2 linked regions of the Spirulina major PCC 6313 genome follow. Each later gene encodes a partner of the first gene's protein in a complex. Links are inferred from orthologs where the notes say so. Each region holds a gene or a part of one and is shown in the gene's direction. Other genes may lie near its edges.

What was found.
Region 2: the proteins of pheS (region 1) and pheT are in contact, whole or in part, in a crystal structure (PDB 6P24), measured with the Escherichia coli proteins. The link is inferred for Spirulina major PCC 6313 from one-to-one orthologs.

Annotation. Positions count from the first base shown.
Region 1 is NZ_KV878783.1:3,940,743-3,951,750, forward strand. Bases 7,466-10,258 are described here. They hold pheS (phenylalanine--tRNA ligase subunit alpha), read left to right. Parts: upstream 7,466-8,262; coding sequence 8,263-9,255; downstream 9,256-10,258. Other genes in these bases: SPI6313_RS17460 (DUF2470 domain-containing protein), read right to left, coding at 9,410-9,691; SPI6313_RS17465 (cobalt-precorrin-6A reductase), read right to left, coding at 9,699-10,258. Also shown: SPI6313_RS17405 (DUF1688 family protein), read left to right, coding at 1-1,100; SPI6313_RS17410 (peroxiredoxin), read left to right, coding at 1,301-1,828; SPI6313_RS17415 (ZIP family metal transporter), read left to right, coding at 1,909-2,682; DNA starvation/stationary phase protection protein Dps, read left to right, coding at 2,762-3,274; SPI6313_RS17425 (DUF2267 domain-containing protein), read left to right, coding at 3,966-4,397; SPI6313_RS23680 (hypothetical protein), read right to left, coding at 4,426-4,563; SPI6313_RS17430 (Hsp20/alpha crystallin family protein), read left to right, coding at 4,729-5,181; SPI6313_RS23685 (hypothetical protein), read right to left, coding at 5,211-5,354; SPI6313_RS17435 (hypothetical protein), read right to left, coding at 5,324-5,812; SPI6313_RS17440 (tetratricopeptide repeat protein), read right to left, coding at 5,817-6,458; SPI6313_RS25190 (formylglycine-generating enzyme family protein), read right to left, coding at 6,527-7,282; more of SPI6313_RS17465, read right to left, coding at 10,259-10,463; SPI6313_RS17470 (hypothetical protein), read right to left, coding at 10,463-11,008.
Region 2 is NZ_KV878783.1:2,650,316-2,661,611, reverse strand. Bases 2,483-5,563 are described here. They hold pheT (phenylalanine--tRNA ligase subunit beta), read left to right. Parts: upstream 2,483-2,856; coding sequence 2,857-5,271; downstream 5,272-5,563. Other genes in these bases: SPI6313_RS11670 (YcjF family protein), read right to left, coding at 5,302-5,563. In the rest of the region: SPI6313_RS11685 (tetratricopeptide repeat protein), read right to left, coding at 52-678; SPI6313_RS11680 (serine/threonine-protein kinase), read right to left, coding at 724-2,361; more of SPI6313_RS11670, read right to left, coding at 5,564-6,669; SPI6313_RS11665 (KTSC domain-containing protein), read left to right, coding at 6,805-7,248; SPI6313_RS11660 (segregation/condensation protein A), read left to right, coding at 7,340-8,095; SPI6313_RS11655 (nucleotidyltransferase family protein), read left to right, coding at 8,166-9,326; SPI6313_RS11650 (class I SAM-dependent methyltransferase), read left to right, coding at 9,323-9,961; SPI6313_RS11645 (GAF domain-containing sensor histidine kinase), read left to right, coding at 10,639-11,296.

The DNA of each region.
Region 1 (11,008 bases):
GGTATCATCCTGAGGCGATCGCCACGGTCACCGCCTATGTTTTGGCGAATCTCCGCAGTAACTATCCTGGCTTGGATGTGCCGTTTCATAGTCGGTGGCGGCATTTTGAGGTGGGAGGGTGCGATCGCCTTGTCCAACTTCAGACCCTGATCCCTCACCTCTCCCCCCGCGATCGCGTCAAAACTCTTTATGAATTAGCGATCGCCAGTGTCCTGCTCGATGCCGGTGCAGGGCCGAGTTGGCAGTATCAGGAAGCCGACACCGGCCAAACCTGGCAACGCTCCGAAGGATTAGCGATCGCCAGTTTTCGGATGTTCATGGCGGGCGGCTTCAGTAGCGATCCAGAGCATCCCTATCAAGCCGATGCCGTGGGCTTACAGGCGATTACCCCGGAGCATCTCGCCCCCCATTTTCAAGTCACAGAGAATAATAATTTAGTGGGGATACAGGGGCGATCGCAACTCCTGCGCACCCTCGGCCACATCGTCGCCACCACCCCGGATGTATTCGGCAGCAAAGCCCCCCGCCTCGGCAATCTCGTGGATTATCTCGTCCCCGTCGGCATCCAAACCCTCCCCGCCCCCCACATTTTTGCCGCCATCATCACCCACTTTGGCCGCATTTGGCCGGGGCGCTTGGTCTTGGATGGGGTGAATTTAGGCGATGTGTGGTCACATTCCCAGGTGGGGTATGTGCCGTTTCATAAATTGTCCCAATGGTTAACCTATTCATTAATTGAGCCATTAGCCCATTTGGGGGTGAAGGTGACGGATTTGGATCAATTAACCGGGTTAGCAGAATACCGGAACGGCGGTCTCTGTCTAGATTTGGGCTTACTGAGTTTAAAAGATCCAGACCAAGCCGCTCGCACCCATCGCCCCGATTCAGAATTAATTGTGGAATGGCGATCGCTCACCCTCGCTTGCCTAGATCGGATCGCGGCCGGCATTCGCACCCAGTTAAACCAATCCGCCCAAGAACTCCCCCTCGTCAAAATCTTGCAAGGCGGCACTTGGGCCGCCGGGCGCAAAATTGCCGCCGAATTGCGCATTGATGGCCGCCCCCCCCTACTGATCGAAAGTGACGGCACAGTCTTTTAAACGGGACTAAAAACTCGATTCAGAGGGTGAACTTGAGCCACCCTGCATCCATCCCCCGCCTGGTGTGGGTGGGGGATGGGGTGGGCGTGCCTGTGGGTGCAGGTGACAAAATGAGTATTTATACTCATTGTATTTAGTCCTAGATAAGAATTATTCTTAGAAACAAGCAAATCAACTGTTGTTATCCCAAAGGAAAAGACATGGCTGTTATCGAGAAAGTCCCCAGCGTTATATTCAAAACCCGTGTTCGTGACGAATCCATCGACGGCCCGAACCCCTTCCGCTGGCAAGATCGCACCACCGAAGAACTCTTCGCCGGTAAGCGTGTTGTGGTTTTCTCCCTCCCTGGTGCTTTCACCCCCACCTGCTCTTCAACCCACTTACCCCGCTACGAAGAACTCTACGACGAAATCAAAGCCCAGGGCGTTGATGCAGTGATGTGTATCTCTGTCAACGATGCGTTTGTGATGTTCCAATGGGGTAAAGCGCAGGGGGCTGAAAAAGTCTTCTTGCTCCCCGATGGCAATGGTGAATTCACCCGCAAAATGGGGATGCTCGTCGACAAGTCTAACCTCGGTTTCGGCTTGCGCTCTTGGCGCTACTCGATGGTGGTCAACGACTGCACCATCGAAAAAATCTTCATCGAACCCGGTTATGAAGACAACTGCCCTGCTGACCCCTTCGAGGTGTCTGATGCCGATACAATGCTGGCTTACCTCAAAGGCTAAGGTTTAGCATTCACCCAGCATTGACCGATTCCAACAGGGGCGCGTCTGCTGTCTGTTTTCCCAATTCCGACGAGACAAGTATGAACACAATCTGGTTAGGATTTGGTGCAAGTTTGCTCGCCGGGATGGGAACAGCGATCGGTGCATTGCCCGTGTTAGGACTGCAACAGGTGTCTCAGCGTTGGCAGGGTCTGATGTTAGGGCTAGGGGGCGGGGTGATGCTGGCGGCGACTTCTTTTTCGTTGATTGTCCCGGCGACGGAGATCGCTGAGTTGCAAGGCTATTCCCAAGGTGCAGGGGCGGCGATCGCCTGTAGTGGCATTGCTATCGGTGCGGCTCTACTTTGGTGGCTGCATAATCATTTTCCCCATGAACATTTCATCCAAGGGCGCGAAGGCCCAGACGCTTCAGTGGTACAGCGGATCTGGCTGTTCATCATTGCAATTACGATTCATAATTTTCCCGAAGGCCTAGCGGTCGGGGTCGGGTTTGGCGCACCAGAGCTTTACAGTGGTGTGCCGTTGATGATCGGGATTGGCCTCCAGAATTTGCCTGAAGGGTTGGTGGTGGCGTTGGCATTGCGAGAGCTACAGTATTCCGTTGGGTCAGCCTTTGGCATTGCGGCGGCCACGGGTTTAGCGGAACCCCTCGGCGGCTTACTGGGCGCGGGCTTAGTGAGCTTGGGGCAGACGATTTTACCCTGGGGATTAGCGATCGCCGCCGGGGCAATGTTATTCGTTATTGTGGATGAAGTGATCCCAGAAATTGACCGTAAAAGCTGCCGCCAAGAAGGCACTTTAGGCGTAATTGCTGGCTTTTTGGTGATGACCTTGCTCGATATCGCCCTAGGATAACGCCAGCCCCGACCCATTGCTTGGGTGTAATCCCAGGATTTTTAACCTTTATTGACTCACACTTTTGGAGGATTCTCCTATGACTGCAACGATTCCCAGCCAACATACGGCACAACACCATTACGAAACGCGGATTGATTTGGCCGCCGAAGTGCGATCGCCCGTGATCAACATCCTCAGCCAAACCCTGGCCAGCACCCTTGATCTCAAAACCCAAACCAAGCAAGCCCACTGGAACGTGAAAGGCCCCCACTTCATCCAGCTCCATGAGCTTTTTGATGAGTTAGCCGGTGAATTAGAAGACTACGTGGACATGGTGGCCGAACGGATTACCGCTCTAGGCGGCACGGCCCTCGGTACGGCTCGGATCGCCGCATCGGAATCCATTTTGCCAGAATATCCCCTGACGATTAGCGACGGTCAAGCCCATGTGGCAGCCTTGGCGGAACGATTCGCCGCCTATGGCAAACATGTGCGCACCGCCATCGACCAAACCGACACCTTAGGGGATGCCGATACGGCTGATCTCTACACCGAAATTTCCCGCACCATTGATAAGCGCCTCTGGTTCCTCGAAGCCCACTTAGCCTAGTGTCTTGTCTAGCTTAAAAAGGTGAGTTGTTATCCAGAGGGGTGAGCGGAGTCGAACCCCGGAGCACCAGACTTCGACTTCGCTCAGTCTTCAAGTTACTTGCCATCTGAGGCTAGACAGTCCACTAGTGCCGTGCCAGCGGGTGAAGTTGATTCCATGGGGGTTAACTTCACCCCATCGCAATCCTAAATCAGGTCGGGATAGGCAAGGGGCTTAAAGCCCCTTGTTGCTCAAGGCTGAGGGTTTCAAGCTCAAATAGGATTGCGATAGATCCTGAACAATACGATTTCATACAATCCAAGTGAGACAAACGCCTCACTTGGATTGATGATTTTGGGCGGGGTGGAGTGGGAAGCAAGAATCGCGACTTCTCGGCATTTGTGCAAAATCTTTCGGGGTAGCTTCAGAGGGTAAATGCTCTCCGCTGGGAGCTTGACAAAACGTTACAATTCACTCTAGTTCAGCATAACAGGGGCGATCGCACCCTTCAATTGCCCTAAATTACCCTCAACCGCTTGCATAAATCAGACTGTTATGTAGTTCTGATGCAACCCATAAGCAGCCCCAATCTATCCCGTCACTCAAAGGACAGAGGGCAACCCCCCCCGTCGCCGCGTTACGGTGGAACCAACGCTGCGAACTGCAACCATTGCACCATCGCCAGCGATGACAAGAACAATGAGGATACTCTATGACTGCTGTCACCATGAACGCTCCCGAAAAAGCATTTTTAGAAAAAGTAATGCAACGGGCCGACCTGCCTGATATTTACGATGCTCGTGATATTACGCTGGTGGTTTTCCGGACTTTACGGGACATGATGACAACCCAAGCATCAGACCGGGTGCAAGCCGCATTTTCCGACGATGAAATTGCCAATTTGTGGAAAGACGATAATCCGATTGTGGCGCTTCTGAGCCGGATTCGTCCCCCCCTTGACATTGATGCCGATAGCTTTATCCGTCGTGTGTCTCAAGAAGCGGGCTTACCCCGTGGCACGACTGCCAATGGTGCAGTGATTGCCGTGTTCTCAACGGTGCGCGAAGAATTACCCCCCGCTCGTATCCAGGAAATCGCGGCAGTGCTGCCGAGCGGCATCCGGATTTTGTGGGAACAGGTCTAGAGCTTGAATTCTGACTCGATTTTCTGAATCATCGGGACTGTTTTTTCCCGATTGATCCCCAGCGATCGCACTCTTCCGTCCATAGAGTGCGATCGCTTTTTTTGACCGGGGCGCGATCGCGGCCCCGGCGGAATGTGGGGTGACGTTCGGTTTTCTGGATTGTCATTAACGATGCTATCAAGTAATTACGTTGACGGCTGCTGAAACAGTGATAATTTACGGTTTCTTGCCCTTCTGGATTCGGTGTTTACGACTGCGATCGCGCCCCTCCATTTTGCACAATACAGACATAAGCAATCAAGCTGATTTAAGCAATTGGAGGTTACATAGTATGGCTCTCATTCGTTGGCAACCCTTCTCTGATATCGACACGCTCCGCCGTCAAATGGATCATCTTTTTGATGAAGTGACAAACCCAATTCTTTCTGAAACTGCGGCATGGAAACCCGCTGTGGAACTGAAAGATCAAGGCGATCAGTTAGTCTTACGGGTGCAATTGCCGGGCATCAACGCCGAAGATGTGGAAATCAATGCCACCCGTGATGCTATTTCGATTACCGGCCAACGTCACGCCACCCAAGAAACAGATTCAGAGCAAGGAGTGTACTATTCTGAATTCCGCCACGGCCCGTTTAAGCGCATCATTTCGCTACCGATTCCGATTCAAAATGATCACGTCACGGCGGATTTCACCCACGGTATTTTGACACTCCAATTACCCAAAGTCGATGAAGCGATCAACCGAGTGGTAAATGTGAAATTAGGCAACACCCAAGCCTCGTAAAACACAGTCATTCCGCTCAATCTGACGCTTTAATCCAACACAAACCCCCGCTCATTCACTGGGCGGGGGTTTGCGGTGTGGAGGGTGCGATCGCACCCTATCCCCTCAATAGTTGCAGTTTCGGCGGTTTGCCCGGTATTCCCTAGCGGCGATCGCGCCTCTGCTTCAACCACAACACCCCATACACCAGAAGGCCTGACCCCAAGCCCAACACGATACTCCAGCTAAAGGTTGGCCAAGGTTGAGCATTCTCCTGGCCGCCCCAGACACTAGCGGCGGCAGATGATGTCCCAATCCCGACCCCAGCCGCAGCCACAAGATTTTCAATGGCGCGATCGCGCTCCTGTTGGGCCGCTTCAACAATCACGTGCAGCGTTTTAATATGCTGTTCCCGCACCCGTAAACCAGGGCTTAAACTCTCAATATCCTGTTGAATTTGCTCTTGATAAAACGTCGCTTGATTCGTCGCAAAATCATCCCAAAGGGTTAAATCACTCGGTAATGAATACTTCTCACAAAAGCCTTGAATCCGGTTGAGGCGCTTATTATAGGATTTGAGGTTACTTTTAGAGGTTTGCAGTTGCAGAGATAAGCCTTCAATGCCGCGTGTGTGGCGATCGAGGGTTTCCATATTGTCATAGATCTGCGATCGCTGTTTCGTACTGCTTCAAGGCTTTGTAAAGATCACCGCGATTAGCGTAGACGTGAGCAAGTTTGGAATCAAGTTCAATGGCTCTGGTGTAGTCCGCGATCGCTTCTTCGTACCGATTCATGTCAGAGTAGGCATTGCTGCGATTGTAGTAGGCATAGACATCGCTTGAAATTTGATTACTTGAGGACTGATCTTGCTGTAAAAGTGCATTGAGTTTTGCGAGTTCAGTTAACTCTGGGTTTTGCGTGAGTAATTGATTAATAATTGCTTGATCATCTGTTTTTTTCTCAGTATCTAACCCTACCGAAAAATTCTCAACCTGCGGCTCTTCCACCTCACCCCCCAACTCCCGCACCACATCCGCCGCCACCTCACTCAACACCCCCAAATCCGCCCCCACCAATCGCCGCCACTCCGTCATCAACAACAGATCACGCCCCTGCCCCGATCGCACCCAATCCACCAACGCCGCCACCGTTACCCGACATCCCGGCAACTGCTGCAACGCCGCATCACCCCGCTGCCCACCAATCACAAACCCCGCCACCGACCGCAACGCCCCCGCAAAATCCGGGACTTGGGGTTCCGGTTGCTGCTGCTGCTGCTTCCCAAATGGCCACACCATAGACCGCTCCAGAACACTGACATATACTCCCCATAGTGTAACGTTGCGAATTCCCTGAGCAAGGGCGCTTAGGCCATGTCTCCGCAGGCCAGACGCATGCCGATGAAATCGGTGTATTGGTTGTAGGGGTGGAAATGGTAGCGGGCAGCGGAGCGGCAGAGCGTCGCATTGCTATACCAAGAGCCGCCCCGTAGGACGCGATCGCCCTGGGGGGGCGTGTGCAACCACTTCAAACGCAGCGTTGAATAGCTTTGGCGCAACTGCTCATCCCAGATCCGCCCCGTTTGGGGAGCCGCTTGATAGCTACTGTGCCATTGATCGCTGCACCATTCCCACACATTGCCATGGCAGTCATGGAGACCAAAGGCATTGGGCGCAAAGCTGGTCACCGGGGTTGTCCTTTCGCGCCACGGGTTTTGTTCGTCCGCTGCCACCGGGCGATAATTCGCATGATCTGGGCTGAGATGTTCCCCCCAGAAAAACGGCGTTTCTGTCCCGGCTCGGCAGGCATATTCCCATTCCGCCTCCGTGGGTAAACGGTAGAGCTTGCCCGTTTTCAAGGATAAACGGACACAAAATTCCACCGCATCGAGCCAGGTGATATTTTCCACCGGATGATCATCCCCGCGAAAGTGAGCCGGTTCCGGGTTCAACTCGCGGCCGACCTTATCCCACTGGGCCATAATGCGCCATTGGGCTTGGGTGACGGGATATTTCCCGATCGCAACGGGGGCAATTTGAACGCGATGTCGTGGTGATTCTTCTCGATACCCGGTTTCTGCCTTGCTGCCCATCCAAAACTGACCTCCCGGCAATGTGATCATGTCGATGTTGAGGCCAGACGGTAAGACTTCGCACCATTCGTAGGGGTGCTGATCATCATAGTCGGCGGGGTTGGGACTGCGGAGGCTAAACCCTTGGAGGCGATCGCGATTCAGATGCTTCAGTAAGGGCGCATGGCTGAGGTCATATTGCAGGGGGGTGAGGGTGATGTAGTTTTGGCGGATGGCTTCGACATCGGTGGGAATGTCCCCATCAACATAGGCATGAATCGGCTGCTCGACTTCTTCCACGGCTTCCCCCGCCAGCCAGTAGTAGCCCTTACCGCGTGGGTCGTAGCGTTGTTCAAACTGTTCGCGATAGCGCCGCAGCCCTTGGCGCGTGAGTGCGACTCCCACAATGTCCGACTCTGGCACCGGGGGAATATTCACATTCAATAAGGCCGGTTCGGGTAAGGGCACGTCGATCAGTTGGGCAAGGAGTTGCACCGCAAACCGAGCAGCCACGGAAAAGTCTTGATGTTTAAAACTGGTGAGGCTGAAGGCAATACTGGGAAATCCTTCGATCGCACCTTCCATGGCGGCGGAAACAGTGCCGGAATAGAGGACATCGGTGCCAAGGTTCGCACCTTGGTTAATCCCGGAGAGGACAAAATCCGGGGGGTCCTTGAGTAAGGCACTGAGGGCGAGTTTGACACAGTCCGAGGGAGTCCCCGAACAGGCCCAGGCTTGGATGGATTCGTGATAGATATCGGCGACGGGATCAACCCGAATCGGTTGGTGAATGGTCAACCCGTGGCCCGTGGCGGAACGTTCGCGGTCTGGACAAACCACGGTGACGTGATGGCCGGCTTCGGCCAAGGTATTCGCGAGGGTGCGTACCCCGATCGCTAAAATACCATCGTCATTACTAATGAGAACACGACAGGCTTTACTCATGAATTCTCTGCAATCCCCTCTGAAAAATCTTGGCCTCTTGATCGCTACACTAGAAGTCAGGCCAATTACCATCAAAACTATCGTCAATGTCCAATCTAGCAGCCCAACTTCAAGAATTACAGACCGAAGCCGCCAGCGCGATCGCATCGGTTCACGATCTAGCCGCCCTTGAGCAAGAACGGGTTGCCTATTTGGGCAAGAAAGGGAAACTCTCACAGATTTTGCGGGGCATGGGGAAATTAAGCGCCGAAGAGCGTCCGCAAATTGGGGCGATCGCCAATGAGGTGAAGACGACGATTCAAACTGATTTGGAGGCGAGGCGCGATCGCCTCGAACAGGCCCAGATCGCCGCCCAACTGGCCGCCGAAACCCTCGATGTCACCATGCCCGGTGTGGCCCGTCCCCTCGGTCGCATCCATCCCCTCAACAGCATCATCGATCGCGTCATTGAAATCTTTGTGGGCCTGGGCTACACCGTCGCCGAAGGCTACGAAATGGAGAGCGACTACTACAACTTTGAAGCCCTCAACACGCCCCCAGAGCACCCCGCCCGTGATATGCAGGATACCTTCTATCTCCCCGACGGCAACCTGCTGCGCACCCACACCTCATCGGTGCAAATCCGCCACATGGAACAAAACGATCCCCCCTTGCGAATCATCGCCCCCGGTCGGGTCTATCGCCGCGATACCGTCGATGCCACCCATTCCGCCGTCTTTCATCAAGTGGAAATTCTCGCCATTGACAAAGGCCTCACCTTCACCGACCTCAAAGGCACATTAAAAGAGTTTGTTCGGCAGATGTTCGGCGAAGAATTGGCGATGCTCTTTCGCGCCAGTTATTTCCCCTTCACGGAACCGTCGGCGGAAGTGGATGTGCAGTGGGAAGGGAAATGGCTCGAAGTGTTGGGCTGTGGCATGGTGGACCCCAATGTGCTGAAAGCCGTGGGCTATGACCCCGAAATTTACAGCGGCTTTGCGGCGGGGTTAGGGGTGGAGCGTTTCGCGATGGTGTTGCACCACATTGATGATATTCGCCGCCTGTACAGTAGTGATCTGCGTTTTTTAAATCAGTTTTAATGCTGATTTAATGCTGAATCCGGTTCCTGGGCCGATATCGTCCGGCGCGATCGCTGAAACATCGAACCCCCTTGGCCCCCGCAAAGCCGGTGCTGAGGACAATGGGCAGTCCGGACGATTAGATTAGATTGTCGGTTTCGATGGTGCTGAACCCCTAACCCTTTTGGCGGGCTTGTTTGAGCATGGCGACGAGGGTATGGTGGGCATCGTCGGAGTCGGTGAGGGTGTGGTCAAATTCAATACGGAGCACTTCGGTGATGCCGTCAACGGTGGCGTTGAGGGTCATGCCCTGGGGGTCAATATCGACCATTTCGGCGGCTTCGGTGGTGGGGCGATCGCCGTAGACTTGGGCATAGAGGGCGATCGCTTCGGCGTGGTCATCGTTCATGTGGGCACAGATGCGATCGCTAACAGCAGAGGTAAGAGGATCAGCCATGGTGAGATCAAGAAAGACAACGGTTACAAAAATTGAGTATATCGTCTTGGTTGTTGGTTTGCCGGGGATAGGCCAAGGCGGGCCGCTCAATCACGATCAATTCCACCCCCAACCGTTGCGCCACCTGTCGCTTCACATCCTCACCCCCTGCCTGGCCCGATGCTTTCGTGACCACCGCTTCAATGTCCCACTGTTGCCACAGGGCTGTTTCTAACTCGATGCTGATCGGGGGGCGAAGGGCGATAATTCGATCCGGGGAAAATCCAGCCTTGAGGGCGGCATCGAGGGCGATCGCACTGGGCAAAATCCGCACAAACAACCTACTCCGCGCCTGCCACGGGGCAAGATCGGCGAGGTAGCGATAGCCAATGGTGAAGAGAATACGGCGATCGCGCCACCCATCCCCCGCAAGAAATGTCCGCCAATCCGGAACCGGGGTCACGGTCGGATGGGGGTCGCGGGGGAGTGATGGCCGTTCATAGCGGAGATAGGGCAGGTTAAGATCCTGCGCAACGGCGATCGCATTCTCGGAAATGTCCCGCGCATAGGGATGAGACGCATCGACAATGCCGCAGATCCGCTGCTTCCGCAGAAAGGCCGGCATCTGTGCCGCCGTTAATGTCCCGACATGAACCCGATACAGGGGGTGATCAGGATATAACCGCTGAGCTTGGGGGGTGGTGACAGTAATCGCGAGGGGGATGGCATGGGGCAGGAGATGAGTAGCGATCGCCTTACTGTCCGCCGTCCCACCAATCAACCAAATCGCCATCACTTCGAGGTCTGAGGCGGAGGCGTGGCCGGAGGTTTTGGCGCTTCCAACAGGGCGACCACCTCCGGCGACATCACATCCACCGGCGCGATCGAAGCCGATGCCGCCACCGATTCCGGCTCATCCTGCCGAGGGGAGGGGGGCGGCAGCGTGCCACCGCGCAGCAGTGTTAATTGTTCCATCGTGTCACCGATGACGGCCGTGAGGTTTTGGCGGGTGTAGCGGTGGTTTTCCTGTTCGTGGCGCAGGGCATCGAGGGCGCGATCGCGCTCCTGCAACACCGCCACTAACTTCTGCCGCAATTGCTCTTCGTTGCGAATCGGAGCCAATTCAGCGGCAAAATTCGTCGGGTTTTGGGCTGTCGTCTCCGGTGTGGACTGCCCGCCCCGCAATTGAGCCTGAAGCGCATCCTGTTGCGCTTGGGCGATTTTGGCCTCTTCGCGACGTTGGCGAGCCTCAGTATTGTAGAGTTTGCGCCAATGGGTCGCGCTGGCTTGGGCCGCATCGCGATCGCGCTCCGCTTCCGCTAACGCCTGTTTCAGGGT
Region 2 (11,296 bases), 1.3 Mb from region 1 along the record:
CCCTCACCCCGTGGGCATGAGAGGAATTATCCAGAGTAGCAGTTTAAAATCTTAGTCCGCCGCATTTAAGCGGGCATTGGCTTCCACAAACCCCCGCCGCAATTCGACCATCGTTTGAATCATATTGCTTTCCAGTTGTTGCAACAGTTCAGGATTGCTTTGCACCTGTTGATAATCTTCTTGGATACTTTGCAAGCGTTGGAGATAGGCTTGAGCCTGAGTCCGCTCATCTCCACTTAAACTGTTCAACTGGCCACTCACTTCGGCAATTTCGCGATCCAATTCAGCCGCTCGCTCAGCACTCCCCACGAGATCCGCCAGCAAGATCCGCCGTTGCAGCAATTGGATCGGCCGCAACATGCCATTGTAATAGCGGCCGACAAAATCAAACCGCCGCAGAGCGGCATCGGCTTCGGCGGTACGCCCTAAGGTACTGAGGGCCTTGACTTTGCCATACCAAGGCATTGGATCTTCATCATTAATCGTAAGGGCGCGATCGCACGCTTGCAATGCCGCCGACGCATCGGAAGCCGTTAAACATTGCTCCGCAATACGAGTAAACTCATCATTAACCGTCACTTGCTGGGCCTGGGCTGAAGCCATCCCCCACTGAAAACTAGATAAACCCGTGACAATCACAAGCGCGATCGAAAATAACCAAATCTGAAAACGTTTCATGCAAAATTGTTGCTTAATTTGCTATCACCATTATTCCACCCTTTCCTACCAAAACCCGCGACGACCATGAGGTAAAACCGTAGACCAGTTCGTTTTTGCCATCGCCAGTTGATCCTCCGAGATCTTCGCATTCGTCAAATTCGCCCCGCACAAATTCGCCCCCCGCAAATTCGCCCGACTTAAATTCGCATGGCTGAGATCCGCCCCCCGCAAGTCCGCCCCCTCCAAATCCGACCCCGCCATATAAGACCGCCCCAAATTCGCATCCCGCAAATTCGCCCCCGCCAAGCTCGCCCGGCCAAAATCAGTACCCGCCAAATTTGCCTTCTGTAAATTTGTCTTGCGCAACTTAGACTGGTGAAAAATTCCACCCTCTAAATTGGCCTCCATCAGCTTCAACTGACTCAGATTCTGTTGGGCAAAATCCCGCCGCCCCTTCGTATAAGCCGTCAAAACCGTTTCCACATCCAGCCGCGCCGCCGCCCGCCGCCGACTCCCCGGATTACCGCTCGCAGAATCCGGCAGCCGACTCGCGGTACTGCGTCCCGCCACACTGGAACCCCGGCCAGGATATTTCCCCCCACCCATTGCATCCATATTTGCACCCCCGCCCGTCTTTTGACGGCGGGCCCGTCGTTCTCGGAGCTTCATCGCTAGGCGCTCCGTGGCCGACAGGGTGGGCGACGAAGCCGGCATCACTTCATCATCGCTAGAACTGGCAAGATTTCCCCCCGGATTCGGATTCGGGGCCGTCACCAACGACTTCGCCAAGTCATCCATGTACGGCTCCATATCAAGCGCATTCAAAACCTCTTGGGCATTTTGATAGCGATGTCGAACCGAAACCTCCAACATTTTTTTCAAAACATTGGCAAAATTATCGGAAATATCCACATCCTTGCGCCACAGCATTTCCCCGGTTTTTTGATCATAGTCCAGATCCTTCGGCGACTTTCCCGTAAGGAGATAGATACAAGTCACCCCGATCGCATAAATATCGCTGGCAAAAACAGGGCGTAACGCCATCTGCTCCGGCGGTGCAAAGCCAGGAGTCCCGATCGCAAAGGACGTGAGAGCCGTTTGATCAGAGCTATTGGTGGAATTTTGGGGATTAACCTTATTTTTGACCGCACCGAAGTCAATCAAGACGAGCTTTTTATCCTGTTCACGCCGAATTAAGTTGGCCGGTTTAATGTCGCGGTGAATAACTTTATTCTCATGAATGTATTGAATCATCGGCAAAATTTCACTCAGAAATTGCCGTGCTCCGGCTTCAATAATCGGCCCGTGACGCTTAATTTCCTGTTGTAGATTCAGCCCTTTTACATATTCTTGGACGAGATAAAAATCCTTGTTATATTCAAAGTAGTCTAGCAAGCGGGGAACTTGGGGATGATTCCCAATTTTGCCCAGGGTTTCAGCTTCCCGTTCAAATAGCTCCTTCGCCATCTGGAAGATTTGCGGATCATTGCTAGAGGGACGGAGTTGCTTAATCACGCAGGGGGGATGCCCCGGCAGGCCGTGATCTAAGGCGAGGAAGGTGGTTCCAAAGCCTCCTTGGCCGAGAGACTTGACTCCACGATAGCGATCGCGCATCAACATCTTAGAACCACAAGTCTGACAAACTTCGGCCGAATCAGGGTTCTTTGGTTGAGTACAGGAGGGATTGAGACAGTAACTCATGCAGCGTTCTCAAAAGCAGCAGCGTTGTCAAGAGTAAGTATTGAGTAAGGGGTAGGGGTCATTCCCCTCAGTTCTAGTCCCCACCAATCAGTGCTGTTAAGGTGATCAACACCTCAACTCCTCTCTCATCAATAGCATATCCTACTTTTCCTCAAAGTCTCTTGCTCTGCCGCATCGAGTCTTCCTTTCGGCATCATTCTGTAACAAATAGTTTCGTTTATTTTGGCCAGAAAAATACACCATTACTATTCATTTCCACAGCGAAAATATTCAGTATAAATACAGACACTGAAATAATCACTGGCCAAGATAATCCCTGATCCTCGATCGCCCTTGATCACAACAGTCCTAAAACCATCCTGATCTCCCTCAATCGCCCCACGGACATCCCGGAGCCGCAACAGGGTTAAACGCAAGTTTTGGGCATCTGTGTCGGAACGCAGGGCAAAACGGTACTATGGATAGTCGGGTCTTTTTCAAGAAACAACATTACTCATGCTGGTTTCCGTTCACTGGTTACAGACATTCGTTCCCCTCAGCCTTACTCCGGAAGAACTTGCCAAAACTCTGACCATTGCTGGGTTTGAAGTGGAGGGTATTGAAGACCGCCGCACCTGGGCTGATGGGGTGGTGGTGGGTCAGGTGCTGACGCGAGAACAGCACCCCAATGCGGATAAGTTGAGTGTCTGTACGGTGGATGTGGGTGCAGCGGAGCCGTCTACGATCGTCTGTGGGGCGAAAAATGTGGCGGCGGGGCAACAGGTGGCCGTGGCACTGCCGAAAACCTATTTGCCGGCCATTGACCTGAAGTTAAAGAAAACGAAGTTACGTGGGATCAAGTCCGAAGGGATGATTTGTTCCCTGTCGGAATTGGGTCTTGAAAAGGATTCGGAAGGAATTCACGTGTTTACGCAGCCGGATTTAACGCCGGGGGATGATGTGCGGCCGCTCTTGGGGTTGGATGATGTGGTGCTGGATGTGACTTCGACGGCGAACCGGGCCGATGCGTTGAGTGTGGTGGGGATTGCGCGGGAAGTGGCGGCGTTGACGGATGCGGTGGTGACGTTACCCGATATTCCGGCGGTGACGGCTCCGGTGAGCGATCGCCTCACGGTACAGGTGACTGAATCCGCCGCCTGCCCGGCCTATTTCGGCACGATGATCGCAGGGGTGACGATCGCACCCTCTCCTGATTGGCTCCAGTTCCGGCTCCAAGCGGCAGGGGTGCGACCGATTAATAATGTGGTGGATATTACTAACTATGTGCTGCTGGAATGGGGGCAGCCGTTGCACGCCTTTGATTGCGATCGCCTGGAGGCGATCACCCACTCCGCAGCCCTCACCCTTGGGGTTCGCTTCGCCCAGGCGGGGGAAACCCTCAAAACCTTAGACGACCAAGACCGCCCCCTCCAACCCCAAAATTTATTAATTACCGCCAATGATCACCCGGTGGCCCTGGCCGGGGTGATGGGGGGAGCCAGTAGCGAAGTCCACGGCGGCACGGTGAATCTACTCCTCGAAGCGGCCCTGTTTGATTCCGTGGCGATTCGGCGATCGTCCCGCGCCCAAAGTTTGCGCACCGAAGCCTCGACCCGCTACGAGCGGGGGGTGAACCAAGCGGAACTCGAACAGGCGGCAAATCGTGCGATCGCCCTGATCCTCGATCTCGCTGGCGGCACAGTCACCGCCCAAGGCCGTCACGATGGCCGCCCCGCTCCCGACCAATGGAGCCGCCAAATTCCCCTCCGCTTGGCCCGGTTACAGCAGATTCTCGGCCCCGTCAAGACTGGCGAGATTATCGCTGCGGATGTGGAGCGGATTTTAAGCGCCTTGGGGTGTCAATTAGCCCCCACCGCCCCGGAGCAATGGATGGTGACGATTCCCCCCTACCGTTATCGAGATTTAGAGCGAGAAATTGACCTGATCGAAGAAGTGGCGCGGCTCTACGGCTATGACCATTTTTGCGACACCCTCCCCAACAAAACCCAACCGGGGATGGTTCCCTTCGCCACCCAAGCCCGTCAACAGATCCGCAGTCTCTGCCGCGCCGCTGGGTTAACGGAATTGGTGCATTATTCCTTGGTGAAGCCGGAGCAAGCCCAAATCACAATTTCAAACCCGCTGCTCAGTGAATATTCCGCCCTGCGTTATGAGTTAATCTCTGGGTTGATCGATGCCTTTGTCTATAACCAAGCGCGGGGGAATGGGGCGTTAAATGGCTTTGAGTGGGGTCGTGTGTTCTATCAAGATGGGAAAAAACTCTGTGAACGGGATGCGATCGCGGGCATTCTCGGCGGCGATCGCGATGTCATGGGCCGCTGGGCTACGGGCGGCAAGGGTCAACCCCTCACCTGGTACGAGGCCAAGGGGGTGCTCGAAAGTATCTTCGCCGCCCTCAAGATCCCCGTCACCTACCAACCCCACGCCGACGCGCCCCAACTTCACCCCGGCCGGACGGCATCGCTTCACATCGGCGATCAGAACCTGGGCATTTTTGGGCAACTCCATCCGGAAGTGCGGCGCGATCGCGACTTGCCCGCAGCGGTTTATGTGTTCCAACTTGATGCAGCGGTGTTGTTAGCGGCGATCGCCGCCCAAGGCACAGCCGATTTCCGGGGCTTCTCCCTTTACCCCGCCGTTGAGCGCGACTTAGCCTTCTTTGCCCCCGTCGATCTCACCGTGGCCGACCTCAGTGCTGCCATGCTTACCACCGGCAAAACCCTCCTAACCGGTGTTGAACTCTTTGACGACTATCGGGGTGACAACGTCCCCGACGGGCAACGGAGTTTAGCCTTTAGTTTGGCCTACCGAGCCAGCGATCGCACCCTCACCGATGACGACGTTGACCCCGTTCATCAAGCCATTCGTGATGCCCTCGTGAGTCAATTCAACGTCACCTTGCGGAGTTAACGTTAAGCGCATCCTATCGATGATGAGAAGCTACGTCCCTTGGCTGAGGAGGCGCGATCGCATCTGCGCCACAAAACTCGCCACCCTGCCCGTCTGTTGGGTTTGAGCGATCGCGCCTTGAATCCCTTGACTGAGGCTGTCCCAGTTGAGGGCCGATGGCGGTTGGGTGGGGTCTTGTTGTTGGAGAGCGTCGATCAGACTCAACCCCACAATCCGCGTTAGGTACGCCGCGCTGATGCCTTGGACTAACCCCCCCGCCGCATAGGTGACGGGGCTACTTTTGAGCACAGCGGTGATCGTTTGGGTGGAAAGTTCCACTGCGCCGAGTTTAAGGAGAAGTTCCCCGATGGAACGGGCGGCGGGCTTGGCTTGGTCAAGGGCGAGGGGTTGGCCGTGGAGTTGGGCGAGATCAACGAGTAATTGGGCATTAATCGCAACAGTAGCCAACAGATCCAAGGCGGCGACAGGGTTGGCAAAGGCAGCGGTGGCGGCGATCCATTGGTAGCGTTCGAGGATCGGGAGAGCGCGATCGCGCCGTGCTCCGTTTAAGGCCGCTTTCACCTCCGTTTGGATCGCCATCACCTGCCGCCACTGTTGAGCGCGGGCGATCGCCTCTGTTTCCGTGGTGAGTTGAGCGAGGCGGGGGAGGAGGCTGTCCAATTCGGGAGGGCGGGGTTCTTGGAATTCACGGATCGAGCCGTCGGCCTGATGTTGACGGACGGTGATCGGACTGGGGGCGGCGGCGATCGCCACCACATCCGCCGCTGCAATCCATCCCTGCACCCGCTGGCGCAGCGTATCGAGGAGGATGGCCCGCATCTCTTCAGGATATTGGTCTTGCTTGGTGAGAATCAGCAGGATCGGGTAATGCTGTTGTTGCCATTGCTGGAGATGCTGCAATTCAGCGGCGGTGAGGTCGCCATTGACGAGATACAGGAGAGCGGCAGTTTGCGCGGTCGGTGTTGCGGTTTCGACATTGTGCCAGTGGGGATCATGGGGTAAAGCCTGCTGGAGGGCGGTTTTACCCACCCATGGGGAGCCGACGATCGCAGCGGTGAAGGGGGACGAGTCGCCTTGTTCTAATTGCGCCAACCCCTGATCCCAGACCCGTTGATCCACCTGGGGGCATTCAGTGGCGAGGAGTTGGCGCAGGGTGTTGAGGTGGGTTTTCGCGGTGGTGAGGTCGGCCGCTGTGAGGGGCGATCGCGGTTTGGCTACGGTGGGGAGGGAGGGGCGATCGCGTCGGAACCACCATAGCCCACCCCCGATCGCCATCAGCCCCCAGAGGCTCACCGTCCCCCAATCCAATAGCGAATCCTGGAGGGAAATCCAACCCCAGAGCGCAAACGATAACCCCACGCCCCCAATCAAAATCGGTTTCCGAACCCGAACCCCCATGCCCTTGTCTCCCGCAACTGTCTTCCTTCCATCCTACCGGGAGACTGCCCCCCTTTCGCGCTCCCCGGCTGGATTGAAGTCCAGAGATCAGGCGACCCGTGAGCAAGTCTGACGTAGATGTTGAATTTTCAATCAATGTTGATTATAATTTCAAGTATCCTTTCTCCCCTCTTCACGATGCAGTTTGAAAAAATTGATCTGAGTAATTTGATTGCGATCGCCCATGACGACCATGGGTTAGGGCTGTTAATCGATCGCGGTGCAGATCTCGAATATCTCGCCGTCCCAGCCCCGATCCAAGCCTATGAAGGGTTGCAACAGGTGGCGGACTTGGTCAGTGGGGCAATCCCGGCATTGGACGCGCCGGAATCGTTACCCACACCGGCTTCCCACTGCACCCGTTCCCTCAGCTATGACCCGGAAACCGAATCATTGCAAATCGAGTTTCACAATGGGGCGGTGTATGAATACGACCAAGTCGAGCCGGAGGTGTGGGAGGAACTGTGCCAAACGCGATCGCCCGGTCACTATTACAATCAGGTGATCAAAGGTGCGTATCCTTCCGAGCGTCTTAGTTAACCCCCCTGCACCCAAAACCCTCAGATGTGCGTAAAATCGGGAGGAGTGGGCGGGTTGCGCCGCTCCTGCCTGTATCTGTTGAGATTGCCCTGTGCCGCAAAATCTAGCCGAAGAAGCGATCGCCGTCCTTCTTGACCTCGCCCAACGGGGAGAAATTGACCCCTGGGATGTGCAGGTGATTGACGTGATCGATCGCTACCTCCAAAACCTTGTCCGTCCCCAAGCCCTCGAACCCGATGCCGCCGACCTGCCCCAATCGGGTCAAGCCTTCCTCTGGGCCTCGATGCTGGTGCTGCTCAAAGCCCAAACCCTCGAAGCCGATCAAAACCCCGAACCCGACGAACCCGAAGACTTTGGCGATGATCTCGAACCGATGGAACGGGAATTACCCGCCCGGATGGAACGCCACATTCGCCGCCGTCCCACTGCGCCGCCCCTGCGTCGTCGCCGCGTCACCCTCCAGGAACTGATCGCCCAAATACAACAAATGGGTGCAGTGCTAGACCGTAAACCCTTGCGATCGCGCTCCCCCTCACGGGGCTACACCCGCAAAGAAGCCGTCAAACACATTACCCAACTCGCCCACGACGAAAACCTGACGGCAATGGCCGCCCAACTAGAGCAATTCGTCCGCGAAGTCCTCCCCCATAACCCCGACCACACCGACACCACCATCCTGCTTGAACAACTGGTCGAATGGTGGTCTGCGGCCCAAACCAAGCCCGCCACCACCCATGAACGAGTGGGGGTATTTTGGGCGCTGTTGCTCCTCAGTTCCCAATCAAAGGTCGAACTTTCTCAAACCGACTTTTACCAAGACCTCTCGATAAAACCCCTGATCACCTAAGTGGGTTTCAGAAGATGGGATAAAATCGGATCGCATAACCTGTTGAGATAATTCACGAGGATAGATACGCATGAAAGCCATGATTCTGGCAGCAGGGAAGGGGACACGGGTTCGCCCTATTACCTACACCATCCCCAAACCGTTGATTCCTATCCTGCAAAAGCCGGTCATGGAGTTCTTATTAGAACTGTTACGCAAACATGGCTTCACGCAAATCATGGCCAATGTGAGCCACTTAGCGAATGAGATTGAAGGTTATTTCCGGGATGGCCAGCGGTTTGGGGTGGAATTGGGCTATTCCTTTGAAGGCAATATTGTTGATGGTCAGCTTGTGGGGAGAGCACTCGGTTCAGCGGGGGGCATTAAACGGATTCAGGAGTTTAAGCCCTTTTTTGATGACACGTTTGTGGTGCTGTGTGGGGATGCGCTGATTGATTTGGACTTGACCGCAGCGGTGCGCTGGCATAAAGAACGGGGGGCGATCGCCACCATCATCACCAAAACCGTCCCCAAAGCGCAGGTCTCTAGCTACGGAGTCGTGGTCACTGACGACAACGGCAGAGTGAAAGCCTTCCAAGAAAAGCCCGCCGTTGATGAAGCCCTCAGCACGATGATCAACACCGGGATCTATATTTTCGAGCCGGAAGTGATCGACTACATCCCCAGCGGAGAAGTCTACGACATTGGCGGCGACCTGTTCCCGAAATTGGTGGAGATGGGTGCATCGTTCTATGCCGTGGCGATGGATTTTGAATGGGTGGATATTGGCAAAGTCCCCGACTATTGGCAGGCGGTGCGCGGGGTCTTGACCGGTGAAATTAAAAACGTGGGCATCCCTGGCCGGGAAGAACGGCCGGGGGTTTACACGGGGCTGAATGTTCAGGTGAACTGGGACAAGGTGAACATTCAAGGGCCCGTGTATATCGGCAGCATGACCTGGATTGAAGATGGGGCGACGATTATCGGCCCGTCGATGATTGGCCCCAGTTGTCATATTTGCGCTGGGGCGACGGTGGATAATAGTGTGATTTTTGAATATTCGCGCCTGGGGCCGGGGGTGCGTTTGGTGGATAAGCTGGTGTTTGGTCGCTACTGTGTGGATAAAAATGGGGCGGCGATTGATGTGAAGGCGGCGGCGTTGGATTGGCTGATTACCGATACGCGCCAAAGCTTGCCCTTGTCGGAACCGGCAGAACGCAAAGATATGGAAGATCTCTTAAGCGAACAATGAATCGATGGACTTCAGCAGAGCACGCCTTGAGCTATTTAAGCCGGGCGGATCGGATTCCCCATCGTACTGAGGGGGAGCGGGTGGTGTTGGATCATGTGCCGCTCGATGTGTGGCGGGTGTTGGATGTGGGGACGGGGGATGGTCGGTTGGCGGCGTTGCTGAAGTGCGATCGCCCCTTCATGGAATGTGTCGTCCTGGATTTTTCCCCAACGATGCTCGAAAAAGTCACCGCCCGTTTTGGGGATGATCCCCTCGTGACTGTGGTGGCCCATAACCTTGATGAGCCATTGCCCGCCTTGGGGTCGTTTGATGCGATCGTCTCTAGTTTTGCCATTCATCACCTCAGCGACGATCGCAAGCGCAGCCTCTACGGGGAAATCTTCGCCCAACTCAAACCCGGTGGCATTTTCTGTAATCTTGAACATGTTTCCTCGCCAACCCCCGCGCTCCATCGCCATTTTCTGGAATCCATTGGCTACGGTGAGCACGAAGATGACCCGTCGAATCAACTCCTCGATGTGCAGACGCAATTAAATTGGCTCTGGGAGTTGGGGTTTAATGATGTGGATTGCTATTGGAAGTGGCTAGAAATGGCCCTGTTGGTGGGCAAAAAACCGCAGGCCGACCCCAATTAACGGGGAAAATTGAGGGATGTTGTGGCAGGGAAAAGACTGCGATCGCATCACCTCAAGCACCCTGGTTGTTAAAGCGATTGATAGTTGTTGATGGCTGATCTTGAGCAATTTTTGGTGCAATCAAATACACGATAAACTATTACAATTAATCCGTATAAATACGGATTTTAAGGATTGACGAAATTAGGTAATTTGTCCCATTCTAGGTAATCGCAACAGATTCTACTGGTTGAGTCTTGGGAAGCCATTCAAGCCAGAAAATAGGGATTACTCTGCTGAGGGATAATCTGTCGCCATAGGTAATAACATTGCTACAGCTTGTTCAGAAATCATCATATCCAGATCAGAAGCCCCCCTCCCATAGGGAAAGGGGTTTGGGGTGAGGGTAATGTATGAACAAGCGCTAAAACTCCCGTAACAGAATGGGGATCAATATTCACATAACTTTAATTATGAATGCAGAGGGTGATGGGATTCTGTTACAAAACGAAAAGCTACTCGCTTTTCGGAATGCTGCATCTTAGGATAAATCTAGACGATACATCCTCAATGTCTACCGTTTGTCTAGCGTTGTACTCTGCTTCAATGTTCATCCTTATCCGGCGATGGTTCGCGATTGATTAGTCATGGAAAATCTGCAAACCGAGCGCACCGTTGCTCTAACCCCACTATCTCAGATGAGTGACTTGGATCAACCCCATTGGAGTGCCTCCCATCAACTCTTCCAAAATATTTTTGCGGCGATCCATCATACCCAATCAATCCCCACCTTGTTTGCTGATGTTGTGACTGATGTGCGGGCCTTTTTTAAGGTGGATCGGGTGGGGGTTTTTCAGTTTGAATCGAGTTGGGATGGCCATGGGGTGTTTATCGCTGAATCGGTTGATCCCCATTGGACTCCTGGGCTGTTGGTGACGGTGCAGGATTCCTATTTTGGGCATCATTTAATGCAGCGGTATGCCCAGGGAACGATGAGCGCGATCGCAGATGTGGAAGCCGCCGGACTTAGTGCCTGTCACCTCGAAATGTTGCGCACCTTTCAAATTCGCGCCCAATTGATTGTGCCGATTCGCCAAAATGATCACCTCTGGGGATTGCTGGGAATTTATCACTGTCAGGGGGCGCGATCGTGGACGCAAGAGGAGATTGAACTCACCGAACAACTCGCCCAAATCCTCAGCCTTGCCCTCGAAAACCACCAGCACCAACAGCAACTCCAGGCCCAAACGGAACAACTGGCCGGAACCATGGAGCGGGAACGCACCCTCGCCACCACCGTCGATAAAATTCGCCGCTCCCTCGATATCCAAACCATTTTTGAAACCACCACCCAAG